DNA from 2 places in the Promicromonospora sp. NPDC050262 genome. Region 2 is predicted to be linked to the other one. Evidence: riboswitches for the same ligand, from Rfam matches in the RefSeq annotation. Region 2 holds a riboswitch; the other holds the start of a gene.
What was found. Region 2 has a riboswitch for S-adenosylmethionine ahead of AB0I29_RS24740 (aminotransferase class V-fold PLP-dependent enzyme). Riboswitches for the same ligand answer to the same signal wherever they lie in the genome.
Positions count from the first base shown of each region.

Region 1 (6,921 bases), on a different contig from region 2:
GGCGCGGCAGGTTCTCCAGGAGCAGACCGCGCGTGCCCTCGTAGATGCTGGACGCGGCGAGCACGCGCTGCCCGGCCTCGACCAGGCCGAGCAGGGCGACCGTGACGGCCGCCTGCCCGCTGGCCAGGAACAGGGCGTCGGAACCGCCCTCCAGGGCGGCTATCCGCTGCTCGACGGCGGCCGTGGTCGGGTTGCCGGTACGCGTGTAGGCGAAGCCCTCGCCGGCGCCGAAGTGCCCGGCCGCCTGCTCCCACTCCTCGAACTCGAACCCGGCGGTCAGGTAGACGGGCGTGGCACGCGGGACCACGCGGGCCGACGGCGCGGCGTCGGGCGCCCCGGTGGCGCGCCCGGCGTCGTCCCGTCCCGCGCTGCGCGCGTGCACCTGCCGGGTGGCGAAGCCGGTCATGGCGCCGCGCTCGGCTCGGCCTCCGTCGCGGGCAGCCCGGCCTCCTTCCAGGCGGGGAACCCGCCGTCGACGTGCGAGACGTCGGTGTAGCCGCGGGCCGCGAGCGCCTCCGCGACCGGGCCGGAGCCGTTGATCGAGCCGCACACGATCACGACGGGAGTGTCGAGGGTGATCGCGGGGTTGTCGGACGGCCCGAACAGCGCGTCCAGGTTGTCGCGGTCCGCGAGCGTGGCGCCCGGGATCTCGCCCGCCGAGGCCCGGCCCGCGGCCGAGCGGACGTCGATCAGCAGGGCGCCGCCGGCGACCTTGGCGCCCGCGGCGTCGGGGGTCTGCAGCTCAGGGGTGGTCATGATGGTCTCCTCCACGATGGGTCGTCTGGTGCGGGTGCCGGGTGTTCGCCGGCGCGGTCGTCAGGCGCTCAGCAGCCGGCCCGTGGGCAGCACCCGCTCGGCCGCCTCGACGTCGGACAGCCCGAGCGAGCCGCGCAGCGTGGTCGCCGTCCGCTCCGTGCGGAACAGGCCCGCCTGCTGGAGCGCGGGGACCAGGTGGTCGGTGATCGCGTCGAGGTCGGAGCTGAGCGAGGACGGCCGCAGCAGGAACCCGTCGACGGCGCCGACGGTGGTCCAGTCGGCGATCAGGGTGGCGAGCTCGTCCGGCGTGTCTGCGACGACCAGCCCGTCGCCCATGGCCGCCGTGCCCTCCAGCGCCTCGACGAGCTCCAGCCGGGCCCGGGCGCTGGCCCGCTCCGCCGCGAGCACCACGTAGACCTCGGCGAGCACGCGCAGCTCCTCGGGGTCGCGCCCGGCGGACAGCGCGGCATCCCGCACGAGCCGGCGCAGCCGCACCGCGTGCGCGGCGTCGGTGACGGTGATCCGCGCGACGTCGGCGGTGCGGCCGGCCAGCGCCGCGCTGGCCTCGGAACGCACCCGCACGACGACCGGCGGGGGCACCTGTGGCAGCGCGTCGCCGCCGCCGGCCGGGCGGCCGCGGACGGCGAACCGGATGCCGTCGTGGTCCACCCGGAACCGGCCCTCGGCGTCGAGCTCGACCGCGCCCGCCCCGCTGCCGGGCCGGCCCGTCCACACCTGCGTCACCGACCGGATGCCCAGCTCGACGCGCGCCGCCCAGGCCTCGTCGGGCTCGGGGAGCGTGCCCTGCCGCACGGCCTGCCAGCCGGCCCGGCCGCTGCTCGCGCGGTCGATGCTGCTCAGCGCGACGGCGGCGTGGGCCGCCTCGACGTGCACCGTGTCGACGGCGGCGACCAGCCCGATCCCCGCGGTGACCCGGGCGGCCCGGGCCGCGGCGACGGCCGTGTCCAGCCGTCCGGTGACCTGGCTGCGGCCGGGGTGGAGCAGAAAGCCCTCGTCGAGGCTGACGAAGTCGAGCAGTCCACGGTCGGCGGTCCGCATGAGGTGGAGGAACCGCTCGCCGTCGAACGGGCGCGGCGCGACCGGGCCGCGGGCCCGGTGGGCGCCCGGGCGGGCGCCGGCGGAGGTGAGGTCCACGCCGAGCACGACGGGACGGGTGGAGAGGGCGGTCGAGGAGAGGGACGTGGGCTGCGACGGGTACGGCACGGCGGTGCTCCGTTCGGGCTGCGGCGGCGCGACGGCGCCCGGAGGACCCGGCCGCCGCGCGCAGGTGCACGACGGCGTCCAGGGGTCACCCGGGAGCGTGGCTGCCGGAGGGCAGGAGTGAGACGTCCGGTCAGGGACGTGAGGGCCGGTTACGGCCGGGGCTCGGCGTGCGACGCCGAGAGGAGTTCCGGACGGCGGACCGGTGGCTGGCTGCGGCCGGTCGGCGCGTCGGGGCTGTCGCGGTCAGGTTGTCGCGATCAGCCTGTCGCCGTCAGCGACAGGAACAGTGACAACACATCTCCTCGCGCGGGGCAGCACCAGCCCGCGCGGAGACGTTCCGGGACGGCAGGGACACGTGGACGGCGGGGGCAGCGCTCCGGGTCATCGTCGTTCTCCTCACCTGCTCGCCCATCGGCGAGCGACGCGTGTTGTCATCCGCCGGCGGCGGTGGACCTGGTCCTCACCCGGGGCACCCACCCGCGCGGGGGGTTGCCGTCCGACCAGCCGGGGCTTCGCGTCGGAACTCATGACCTGTCGAGGCTTTCTACATCTCTCCGATCGGATAAGTGCGGTTGGTCTCGATGTCACAGAAGATACGAATGGAACCCATAGAAGTCAATGATCCTTGCCCAGATCTCACATCCCGGGACCACGGTCTCGCCAAGGCCCTGGGGGCGCGGCCAGGAGCCGCCGTCCCGGACGCTGCGCGACCGGCACGAGGGAGGTGCGCTTCTACCCCGTCTTCGGGCCCGGAATCCGGCTGATTCCGGGCCCGATGACGGGGTAGAAGCGCACCTTCGAGGGCTGCCGTTCGCAGCGCCGGCGCCTGGACGTGCGGGTCAGCCCAGGAGGAGCTCGATCTGGGCGAGGGCACCGGGTCCGGCCAGCTCCAGGCGGAGGTCCGCGAGCGGCACGGGCTCGTCGAGCACGAAGGGGCGGAGCTGGCTCGGCCAGCGCCACTCCTCGCCGGACCGCTCGTCCAGCACCCGCCCGTCGCCCCCGACCAGGCGCCAGGCCGACGGCGGTCCGGACGCCGCCTCGACGGACGACGACTCGGCCGACGGGCCCGAGACCAGCGTGTAGGCGCGCAGCACGGCCCCCGCCGGGACCTCAGCGGCGGGCGCCCAGTCGAGCGTGCCGTCCACCACGGCCGACGTCGTCAGGTCGCCGTCGGTCAGGTGCGGCAGCGCACCCTCGGCACCGCGCCAGGCGCCGTCGGCGCGCCGCCACGGCCGGTCGGAAGCCAACCCGGCACCGCCCTCAGCGGCACGAGCACCAGCCTCGTCGCCGTCCGCCGGCACGCCCCACCGGGTCGGGGTCTCCGACAGCGCGAACCGCAGGGTCGCTCCCCCGACGAGGTCACCGTTGTCGATCGACGGCGTCGTGACCGCCCGCGCCGCGGCCACGTCGACACCAGCCGCGCCGTCACCACCAGCCACGTCCAGCCCCGCCACGTACTGCCGCCCGGCCGCTCCCGGTGCCTCGATCACGAGGTCGCCGTCAGGCCGGTGCACCACCGCCCGCTCGAACAGCGGTGACGTGACCGCCCACCGCGGCGAGCCGATCTCCAGCGGGTACAGCCCGAGCGCGGCCAGCACGTACCAGGCCGACATCTCGCCGTTGTCCTCGTCGCCGTGGTAGCCCTGCCCGATGTCGTTGCCGGTCCACAGGCGCGTCAGGATCTCGCGCACGACCTCCTGGGTGCGGTCCGGCCGCCCGGCGACCGACCACGTCCAGGCGATGTGGTGCGACACCTGGTTCGACTGCCCGAGCTGGCCCAGGCGCACGTCACGCGCCTCGAACATCTCGTGGATCGCGGACCCGTAGCTCCCCGGCTTGTCCGCCCGCTCCGGCGCGGCGAAGAACCGCTCCAGCAGCCGCTCCAGGCCGGCACGGCCGCCGTGCAGGGCGGCCAGCCCCGCGCCGTCGTGCACGGGGTGGAACAGGAAGTTCCAGGCGTCGGACTCGGTGTAGTCGCCGCCCCACGCGTCCGGGTCGAACGGGGCCGGGTCGAGCTCGCCGTCCCGGGCGCGCCCCCGGAAGAACCCCGTGCCGGCGTCGAAGAGGTGCACGTAGCCGAGCGCGCTCTGCCGCAGGTAGGCGGCCTCGTCGCGCAGGGCACGGCGGCGTCCCTCCGGGGTCCCGGGCGCGTCCGCGAGCGCCTGCGCCATCCGCGCCAGCCCGGCGTCGTTGATGTAGCCCTCCAGGCTCCACGACACCGACTCCTCGACGTCGCGCGGCACCCAGCCGTGGGTGAGCGCGAACTCCTGGCCCTTGCGCCCCACACCGGACCGGGTAGGCAGCGCCGTGGCGTTGCGCAGCCCGGCGTCGTAGGTGGCCAGCGGATCGGGCAGGTCCACGCCGCGCAGGTACAGGTCGGCGAAGGCGACGTCGGACGACGTGCCCGTCATCAGGTCGGCGTACCCCGGCGACGACCAGCGGGCGACCCAGCCGCCCTCGCGGTACTGCTGCACGAACCCGTCGGCGAGCCGTGCCGCGACCTCCGGGTACAGCAGGGCGTACGCGGGCCAGCAGGTGCGGTAGGTGTCCCAGAACCCGTGGTTCACGAACATCTCGCCGGGCACCACCGGGGCGCCGTCGAGCACGGGCGAGGCGTGCACGGGCGCGCCGTCGGCCCCGACCTCCGTGTACGACGACGGGTACAGGTTGAGCCGGTACAGGTTCGAGTAGAGCGTGACCCGCTGCTCCTCGGCGGCGCCCTCGACGTCGAGCACGCCGAGCCGCTCCTCCCACTGCGCGCGGGCGGCGTCGGCGACCTCGTCGAAGGTGCCGGACACCTCGCGCTCCAGCGCGAGCCAGGCCAGCTCCTCGCTGATGTACGACGTCGCCACGCGCACCTCGACCGTGCGGCCCGCGTCGGCCCCGGCCGCCGCGTCCGCCCCGGCGTCCAGCGCGACCGTCGCGTACGTGGCGTGGTCCCGTCCGCGGGCGCGGCCCGTGCGCAGGACCGGCCGGGAGATCCGGCCCACGACGTACATGCGGCTGCGGCCCACCGACAGCGGGCTGCCGTGGTCGCTCCAGCCGGTGAGCGTGCCGTCGTCGTGGACGGTCACGGACACGGGCGCGCCGTCCGCGCCGGAGTCGCCCACGGCGTCGATCAGCAGGTGGCCCGTCGTGGCGCCGTCCGGGAACGTGAGGCGGAGCACGCCGCCGTGGTCGGACGCCGCGACGGCCACGCGCGCGCCGCCGTCCAGGCCGACGTCGTACCGGTGCGGGCGGGCGGTCTCGTCGTCGTGCGAGAAACCGATCGAGCGGGCGTCGAGTCCGGCGTCCGGCACGTCGTCGCCGGGTCCGGCGGGCACGAGGTGGAACGCAAGCTGGTCGCGGTCCCCCATCCACGGGCTCGGCTCGTGCGAGATGCCCACGCCCTGCAGGCGCGGCCGGTTGTCCGGGCCGTTGTGCGCGGCCCAGGAGTACAGCCAGCGCTCGGAGGCGGCGTCGGTCAGCGGGACCCACATCGTGAAGCCGTTCGGCACCGCGGCGGCGGGCACGTTGTTGCCCCGCGAGTAGGCGCCCGAGGAGTGCGTGCCGCGCCGCGTGTCCACGAGGTCCGTGCGGCCGGTGACCGTACGCGGGGCGCGTCGCCCCACCGACACCGTGTCGAACCACGCCTCGGTGCGCCCGCCGTCGGGCGCGGCGGTCACGGCGGCGGCCGCGCGCACGCGGCGGCCCGGGAGCGCCTGGGCCACGGGGCCCAGGTCCACGCGGACCAGGTTCCAGTGGTCGGGCACCAGGATCCGGGCCTCCCCCTGCCCGACGGCGGTCGCGGGCATCCCGTGCTGGTCCAGCAGGTCCCGCCCGGGGTCGGTGGCGGAGAGCCACGTGCCGTCGTCGAGCTGCAGGTCGAGCGCCACGTAGGTGGAGCGGTAGGTCAGCTTCTCGTCGAGCACGGGCAGCACGGCGTAGCGCAGCTCGGTGCCGGCCTCGACCGGCACGTCCAGCCCGTCGAGCAGCACGGTGCGGCCCTCGCCGTGGTGCCGCACGCGGGTGGCGTGCTCGCTGGTCAGGCCGGCGCCGGGGCGGCCGGCGGGGACGTGTGCGGGCCCGGTCATGCGCGGACCCATGACAGCGTTGTCGTCGCAGCGGGCGCGGCGACGTCGGAGTCGTAGACGATTGCAGTTGGCCTTTCGTCGCGGGCGAGGAGCGCCCTGGTTGCTGCCGCGGCCTCGTCCTGCGAGAAGTCCGTCGGCACCGTGGTGATGGTCAGGTGCGGTCTCACTGGTCGGCGAGCAGCTTGTTGCACTCGGCGACGGCGGCGTCGAGGGCCTCCGCCGACGTCTTGTCGCCCGTGATCGCCGCCGCGAGCTGCTGGTTGATGACGGTGGTCATCGCCTCGCTGATCTCGACCGGCTGCAGCACCCGCGCCGTGGTGAGGTTGCTGAACGCGATCGCCTTGGCGTCGCCCTGCGGCGTGCCGTCGCTCCGCGCGAGGTCCGGGTTCTCCTGCGAGGCCGCCGTGGACGGGAAGACGCCGGGCACCTCGGCCGAGAACGCCTCCTGGTTGACGGCGTTCGTGACGAACCGGGCCAGCGCCACCGCCGTCGGCAGGTTCGTGGACGTGTTCGAGACCGACAGGCCCTGGACGTACAGCGGGGTGGCGCCCATGTACGGCGAGGAGGTGATCTGGCCCTCCAGCGCCGGGTTGGTCTCCAGCACGCTGTTGATGAAGTTGCCGCCGCCCGTCGACCAGGCCACCTTGCCCTCGGCGAAGAGCTGGCTGTTGCCGAGGTAGGCGTCCGTGAGCACGTCGTCGGGCATGAGGCCCTCGGCGTAGGCGTCCCGGTAGACGTCGAGCAGCTCGGCCGCCTCGGGCGAGTTGAACGTGAGCTCGGTGCCGTCGTCGGACAGCACCGGGATGCCGGCCGCCGCGAAGTCGCCCACGCCGGGTTTGCGGCTCATGAGGTACCCGCCGGTCGCGTC
Region 1 is NZ_JBFAKX010000013.1:86,444-93,364, forward strand. It holds gene AB0I29_RS19300 (aminotransferase class I/II-fold pyridoxal phosphate-dependent enzyme) at 1-406, opposite strand, end outside; gene AB0I29_RS19305 (rhodanese-like domain-containing protein) at 403-756, opposite strand; gene AB0I29_RS19310 (LLM class flavin-dependent oxidoreductase) at 817-1,980, opposite strand; SAM riboswitch class IV at 2,401-2,512, opposite strand; gene AB0I29_RS19315 (GH92 family glycosyl hydrolase) at 2,820-6,053, opposite strand; gene AB0I29_RS19320 (sugar ABC transporter substrate-binding protein) at 6,217-6,921, opposite strand, start outside.
Region 1: linked by a shared signal. The riboswitch ahead of AB0I29_RS19310 (LLM class flavin-dependent oxidoreductase) and the one ahead of AB0I29_RS24740 (aminotransferase class V-fold PLP-dependent enzyme) in region 2 are both predicted to bind S-adenosylmethionine.

Region 2 (6,921 bases):
GGCGAGCTACGCCGTGTGGGGCGACGCCCAGGCGTTCGCCGACGGCGTGCGCCGGTTCGGCGCGGCCGGCGCCGACACCGTGGCGATCCAGCCGACCGAGGACGACCCGGACCCGGAGCGGCTGGCCGCGGTGCTGGGCGAGGCGCGCGAACTGCTGGGCCGGGACTGACAGCGGGGCGGCTTCGGGGGCACGGCACGACGCCGGGGTCGCACCGTCACGTGGCGGTGCGACCCCGGCGTCGTGCGGGCCGATCGATCAGATGTCGCGCGGCGGGGCGAACGAGCCCGAGCTACCGGATGCCACGGCGGGCGTGTTGTTCGGTTCCGCGACGGGCGTGGCGGCAGCGGCGCCGTTCGACAGATTGCCCAGGAAACCCTCGACGCGCGACCGCATGGGGCCGATCAGCGCACCGCCGACACCGACGACGAGAATACCGGCCACGGTGGCCAGGAATGCCACGAGAACTGGCATTGTCACGGTGGTGCCGATGCCGATCTGGTTCACGGCGGCGATAACGCCCAGCGCGATGATGAAGAAGGAGACCGTCTTCGCGACCAGCGGGCCGTAGGAAACGCGGCTCATGGTGTTCATGAGAAGGTCCTTCACCGCATTCGCGATGGCGCCCGCGATCACCACGATGACGATCGCGACGACCAGGCTCGGGAGCCACGCCACGATGTCGTTGACGATCGCGCTCACCGGGTTGGTGGGCCCGAACGCGCTCAGCGCGAGCTGGAGCGTGATGAGCAGGATGAAGTAGTAGATGATCTTCGTGAGCAGCGCGATCGGCTCGATGCCCGACCCGGCGAGGAGGCGGTTCGCCCCCGCGCGCTCGAGCACCTTGTTGAAGCCGACCCGCGTCAGGATCATGCCCACGAACCGGGCGATCGCCTTGGCGATGAAGTACCCGATGAGGAATACCACCAGGAACACGAGGAGCTTCGGGATGAAGCTCGCGACCGCACCGAGCGCGTTCGTGAGCGGTGCCAGCCAGTCGACCTGGTTCGGCACGACGAGTGCCGTATTGAAGAATGTCATGGTGCTCTCCCCCTGCGAGAAATTTCTGTGCACCTCGGGCGCACCGTGACGGCGCGGCGCAAAGGTGACGGCTCCGCACGAACATATGCCGGAGAAGCGCGTTCTGCGCGGCAGAATGGGCCGGTGCGGAGCGCCATTAGCCCGCAGTGCGGGACATCAGCGCAGGTCACATCGTTTAATGCAATACATCAGATTCATGAGTTCGACTGATTCCGCTGTAGAGCGGGTGAGACATAAAAGACATTCCGCGGCGCCGGTGCGAGGAGCGCCTAGCCTGGCGGGATGGATGCCCTGCACGAGCGGACCGCCGTCGAGCTCCGCGACCTTCTCGCCGCCGGAGAGCTCACCCCCACCGAGGTCACCGAGCACTTCCTCGACCGGATCGAGCGGCTGAACCCCGCGGTCGGCGCCTTCGCCACCGTCACCCCCGAGCGCGCCCGGAAACGGGCGGCGGAGCTCCAGGAGACCCGCGGTGCGGGGCCGGACGAGGGCACGCCGCCGTCGGGCAGCCTGTGGGGCCTGCCCACGGGGGACAAGGACCTGTGGAACCGGGCGGGCGTGCCCACCGGCTTCGGGTCGCGCGCCTTCGCGGACCTGCCGCCGGCCGAGGAGAGCGACGAGATCGTTCAGGTGCTCGACGACGCCGGGATCGTCAGCCTGGGCAAGACCGCCGCGCCCGAGCTGGGCTTCCCCGCCTACACGGAGCCGGTCGGCGCCGCCCCGGCGCGCACCCCCTGGGACCTGGGCCGCGGTGCGGGCGGCTCCAGCGGCGGGGCCGCCGCCGCGGTGGCGGCGGGCATGCTGCCGTTCGCGCCCGGGTCCGACGGCGGCGGGTCGATCCGCATCCCGGCGGCGGCCTGCGGCGTCGTCGGCCTCAAGCCGACGCGCGGGCTGCTGCCCGCGGGCAGCGGCGTCGACTCGCTGGGCGGGCTGGTCGTGAACGGGCCGATCGCGCGCACCGTCGCCGACGCCGCCCTGCTGCTGGAGGCGATGCTCCCGCGGCGCGCCGGGGGCGGCGTCGCGCACCCGTACACGCTCCGGGCGCCGTCGTACGCCGCGGGCGCGTACCTCGCGGCCGCGCAGCGGGCCGAGCTGCCGGAGGACGCCGGCGTCGCCGGCCGGGGAGCCGCCCGCATCGGCGTGACCACCTCGTCGGCGTGGGACGGCTTCTACGACATCGCGGTGTCCCCCGAGGCGCGCGCCGGGCTGGACGCCGGGGTGCGTGCCCTGGCCGCGGCCGGGCACGAGGTCGAGCAGACGCTCCTGACCGAGGCTCCCGAGTACGCCCCCGCGTTCCGGACCCTGTGGATGGGTGGCGCGTCGGCGGTGCCCATCGACGACCCGGAGACGCTGGCCAAGCTGGAGCCCCTGACGCAGTGGCTCATCCGGTCGGGCCGCGAGGTGCCCGCCCGCCGGCTCGCCGAGGCGGTGCGCACGCTCACCGGCTTCGAGCGCTCGCTCGTGGCGCAGGTCAGCGCCTACGACGCCGTCGTGACTCCCGCGCTCGCCCTCACCCCGCGGCCGATCGGGTGGTACGACGCCGAGGACCCCGAGCGGAACTTCGAGCAGCAGTGCCTGTACACGCCGTTCACGTCGATGCTCAACGTCGCCGGGCTGCCGGCGATCACCGTGCCGACCCACTGGACCGAGCCCACCGCCGAGGCGCCGGGCGGGCTGCCCATGGGGGTGCAGATCATCGGTCGGCCGGGCGGCGAGCTCACGCTGCTGGCGCTGGCGGCCCAGGTCGAGGCGGCCCTCCCCCGCCCGCGCACGTTCCCCCTCTGACGTGTCAGACGTACGGGTCACCAGAGGGGCCTGTACGTCTGACACGGGGTTCGGTCGTGGCCGAATGTGGTTCCGCGCCTCGGCGGCGGCGTGGTTGGGTACCCCTAGAGGGTATCTAGCCACGACGGCGCCGAAGCGCCGGGACAGGGAGCACGGGACCATGACCGAGACGTTCGGGACGACCGTCCCCGCGCGGCCGAGCCGGTGGACGGGGACCTGGCCCACCAACACCGCCTGGATCGTGCTCGGCGTGCTCACGGGCTTCGGCCTGCTGGTCGGCGGGACGGCGATCGTCGACGGCACCTGGCAGGAGGCGGTCGCCGAGGACCCGGCCACCGCGATCGGCGTCGCGACCCTGTGCTACCTGGCCGCCGCCGTGACCGGCGTCCGCTGGACGGCCTGGCTCGTCGCGCTCCTGGCGTCCGTGATCCCCGTCGCGTCCGAGCTGCTGGACACGCCGCGCTGGGTCGCGTTCGTCCTGGTGGGGCTGGTCCTCACCGGCATCGGCCTGGCCCGCGGACGCCGTGCGACGTGGCCGCAGGCCGTCGCGATGGCGGGCTTCTTCGGCGTCGCGACGGTGGCCCTGTTCCTGGAGCCGCGGCTCGGGCTGGCCCTCGCGGGCCTCGCCCTCGCCGCGCACGCCGGGTGGGACGTGGTGCACTACCGCCGTGACGTCGTGGTCAACCGGTCGCTCGCGCTGTGGTGCATCGGCCTGGACCTCACGATGGGCGGCATCTGCGTGGCCCTCGCCCTCTAGCTGTCAGACGTACAGGTCACCCGGGTGACCTGTCCGTCGGACACGTCAGTCCTCGTCCGGGAGGCAGCCGAAGGCCTCGTCGAAGCCCAGGGCGGCCGTGGCCAGCAGGCCCGCGAGACCGGAGCCCTCGGGCACCGGACGCGGGTCGTCGGTCACGACCCACAGCCCGTCGACCACGTCGTACCCGGCCTGCGGACCCTCCTCGACCAGGCGGCCGACGGCGGCGATCAAGCGCTCGACCTCCTCGCCCGCGGTGCCGACGCCCACCGAGGCGCGCACCGCTCCGGCGTCGAACCCGAGCCGGCCGAGCAGCGGGTGCGCGCAGAAGCGGCCGTCCCGGACGCCGATGCCGTGCTCCGCGGACAGGTATGCGGCGACGAGGCCCGGGTCGTACCCGGTCACGGTGAAGGTCACCACGCCCACGGGGTCGACGGCGTCGGCCCAGACCCGCACGACCTCGACACGGTCGATCGCCTCGAGCCCCGACACGAGCCGGCGGCGCAGGGTGTTCTCGTGGGCCACGACCTCGGCGGCGTCGAGCGCCGCCAGCTCCTCGCAGGCCGCCGCGAGCGCCACCGCGCCGATCACGTTGGGGGAGCCTGCCTCGTGGCGGGCGGGCCCCTCGTGCCAGTCGGTGCCGCCCACCCGCACGCGCCGGACGGCGCCGCCGCCCGCGAGGTAGGGCGTACCCGCGTCGAGCCAGTCGCGGCGGCCCACCAGCACACCAGCGCCGAACGGGGCGTAGGTCTTGTGGCCGGAGAAGGCGAGGTAGTCCACGCCGGTGGACTCCAGCGAGATGCGGCGGTGCGGCACGAGCTGGGCGCCGTCGAGCGCCACGCGCGCCCCGAACTCGTGGGCCACGGCGACGATCTCGGCGATCGGGAGGGACTCGCCGGTCACGTTCGAGGCGCCGGTCAGGGCCACGAGGGCGAACGGATGGTCCGCGGCGGCGTCGGCCAGCTCCTCCCGGATCTGGGCGACGGTCTCGGCCACGGTGGCACCGCCGGTCAGCACGGTCGCGCCGGTGGTGCGCTGCCAGGGCAGCAGGTTCGCGTGGTGCTCCACGTCGAGCACCAGCACGCGGCCGGGCTCGCCGTCGGGCTGCGCGGGGACGCAGCCGGCGAGGAGGTTGAGGGAGTCGGTGGTGTTCCGCGTGATGATCGTCAGGTCGTCCTCGCGGGCGCCGACGAACGCGCCGACGGTGCGGCGCGCGGTCTCGTAGAGCGCAGTGCTCACCTGGGAGAGGTAGCCCGCACCGCGGTGCACGCTGGCGTACAGGGGCAGCACCTGGGTGACACGGTCGGCGACGGCCTGCAGGGCCGGGGCGGACGCGGCGACGTCGAGGTTCGCGTACGAGACCCGCGTGCCGTCCACGAGCGGGACGAGCGTGCCGCCGCCGACGACAGGGCGCAGCGGGGCGAGGTCGGTCACCGCGGTGGCACGGCTGAGGGTGGGAGCAGACATGGCGTCCTCCAGCACAGTCCTGGGGGAGGTTCCCCCGCGCTTGCCGCACGCGGGCTGCGCGCGGCCTGGTCGTCACCCGGGGCACCCCACCGCGGAGGGAGGGTTGCCGGCCAGCGAGCCGGGGCTTGACGCTGGCGCTCATGACCTGCGGCCATCCTGTGCTGCGGGCAAAACTCCTGTCAACGCACGTCTCAGATGCTGGTCCCACGATCCGGTCGGGTCGCGCGAGTCGCGAGGCCGGCGACGCGGGCGGCGTCCGAGCGGTACATGGCGGCGTGGTCGCGCAGCTCGGCGGGCCCGCCGTCGTCGGCCCTGGCCTCGCTGAACGCGGCGAGCTCCGTGAGTCGCTCCGCCATCGCGCGGAGCACGTCCGCACTCGACCAGCCGGCCCCGTACGCGGCGACCAGCGTGTCCAGCCGGGCCGGCGGGTCCAGGTGCCCGACGTCGTAGGCCACCCCGGCGAACGCGTCGCCCGCGAACGGGGCCATGCGGTACGCGGTGTACGCCACGTCCCACACGCGAGGCCCGGGCGACGCCGTGTCCACGTCGATGAGCCCGACGAGCCGGCCCGCGCGGAACACCATGTTGTACGGCGCGGCGTCGTTGTGGCAGATCACCTCGGCCGGCTCGCGGGCGGGCAGCCGCCAGACGGCGTCCGGCAGGTCGAGGTCGAGGGACGCGTCGTGGAGCCGGCGCAGGAGGCGCCCGGCGTCGCGCAGGTTCCGCTCGGACCAGAGCCACTCCGGGGCCGGCCAGCCCGGGACGTCGCCAGGGAGGAACGAGACGACCTCGCGCCCCCGCTCGTCGAGCCCGAAGGGCTCAGGCACCTCCGTGATGCCCCGGCCCCGCACGTGGCGCAGGTACTCGTGGACCGTGGGCGTCCACGGCCCGGCGGTCCGCAGCACCGTGTGTCGCCCACGCGCACCACCGCGTTCATGTTGCCGCCGGTCAGCGGCTCCTCGTGCCCTGGCATCGCCGCCACCGTACCGAAAAGCGGTTTCCCGACCAGATTGGTCGGATTGCCTGTCGAGACACTGTTCCACCCACCGGACACCATGTCGTAGGGTTGGCAACGACCATCCCGAGCGGCCGAGTGACGTGGCACGACGACGCCGCAGCAACCCAGCGTTCCCCGCAGCCGCGGAGAACGGACGAGGGTGCTACCGCCACGACCGATGGAGGAGCATCATGAGCGACCCCGCGCGCGTCGAAGCACGACCGGCCGACGGCTACGCCGGCGACATCACGCCCCAGCAGGCCTGGGACCTGCTCTCCGGTGACCCGGACGCCACGCTCGTGGACGTCCGTACCGAGGGCGAGTGGCGCACGATCGGCATCCCGGACACGGCATCGCTGGAGAAGCAGCCCGTGTTCACCGAGTGGGTGCAGGCCGGCGGCGTGCCCAACCCGCGGTTCCTGGAGGAGCTCCGGGCGGCCGGCGTCTCCGGCGGGCCCATCGTCTTCCTGTGCCGCTCCGGCCAGCGCTCGATCGCGGCGGCGCGGCTCGCCACGGCGTCGGGCATCGCGCCGTCGTACAACGTGCTGGAGGGTTTCGAGGGTGCGCCCGGGGCCGACGGTGTCCGCGACCAGCAGGGCTGGAAGGTCGCCGGGCTGCCGTGGACGGCGGGCCCCGCGTGACCGTCACCGGCGCGTTCCCGCCGGACGCGAACCCCGGTGGTTCCGGCCGCAAGCCGCTTCCCGACGGCGTCCGCCCGGCGACGCTCGCCGTGCGCGGCGGCCACCAGCGCAGCGAGTTCCAGGAGACCAGCGAGGCGCTGTTCCTCACGCAGGGCTACGTCTACGACAACGCCGCGGAGGCCGAGGCCGCGTTCAAGGGCGACGTCGACCGGTTCGTCTACTCGCGCTACGGCAACCC
Region 2 is NZ_JBFAKX010000023.1:72,321-79,241, forward strand. It holds gene AB0I29_RS24720 (LLM class flavin-dependent oxidoreductase) at 1-169, shown strand, start outside; gene AB0I29_RS24725 (hypothetical protein) at 257-1,039, opposite strand; gene AB0I29_RS24730 (amidase) at 1,322-2,824, shown strand; gene AB0I29_RS24735 (hypothetical protein) at 2,985-3,581, shown strand; gene AB0I29_RS24740 (aminotransferase class V-fold PLP-dependent enzyme) at 3,627-5,045, opposite strand; SAM riboswitch class IV at 5,077-5,191, opposite strand; gene AB0I29_RS24745 (aminoglycoside phosphotransferase family protein) at 5,237-5,950, opposite strand; gene AB0I29_RS24750 (rhodanese-like domain-containing protein) at 6,234-6,683, shown strand; gene AB0I29_RS24755 (O-succinylhomoserine sulfhydrylase) at 6,680-6,921, shown strand, end outside.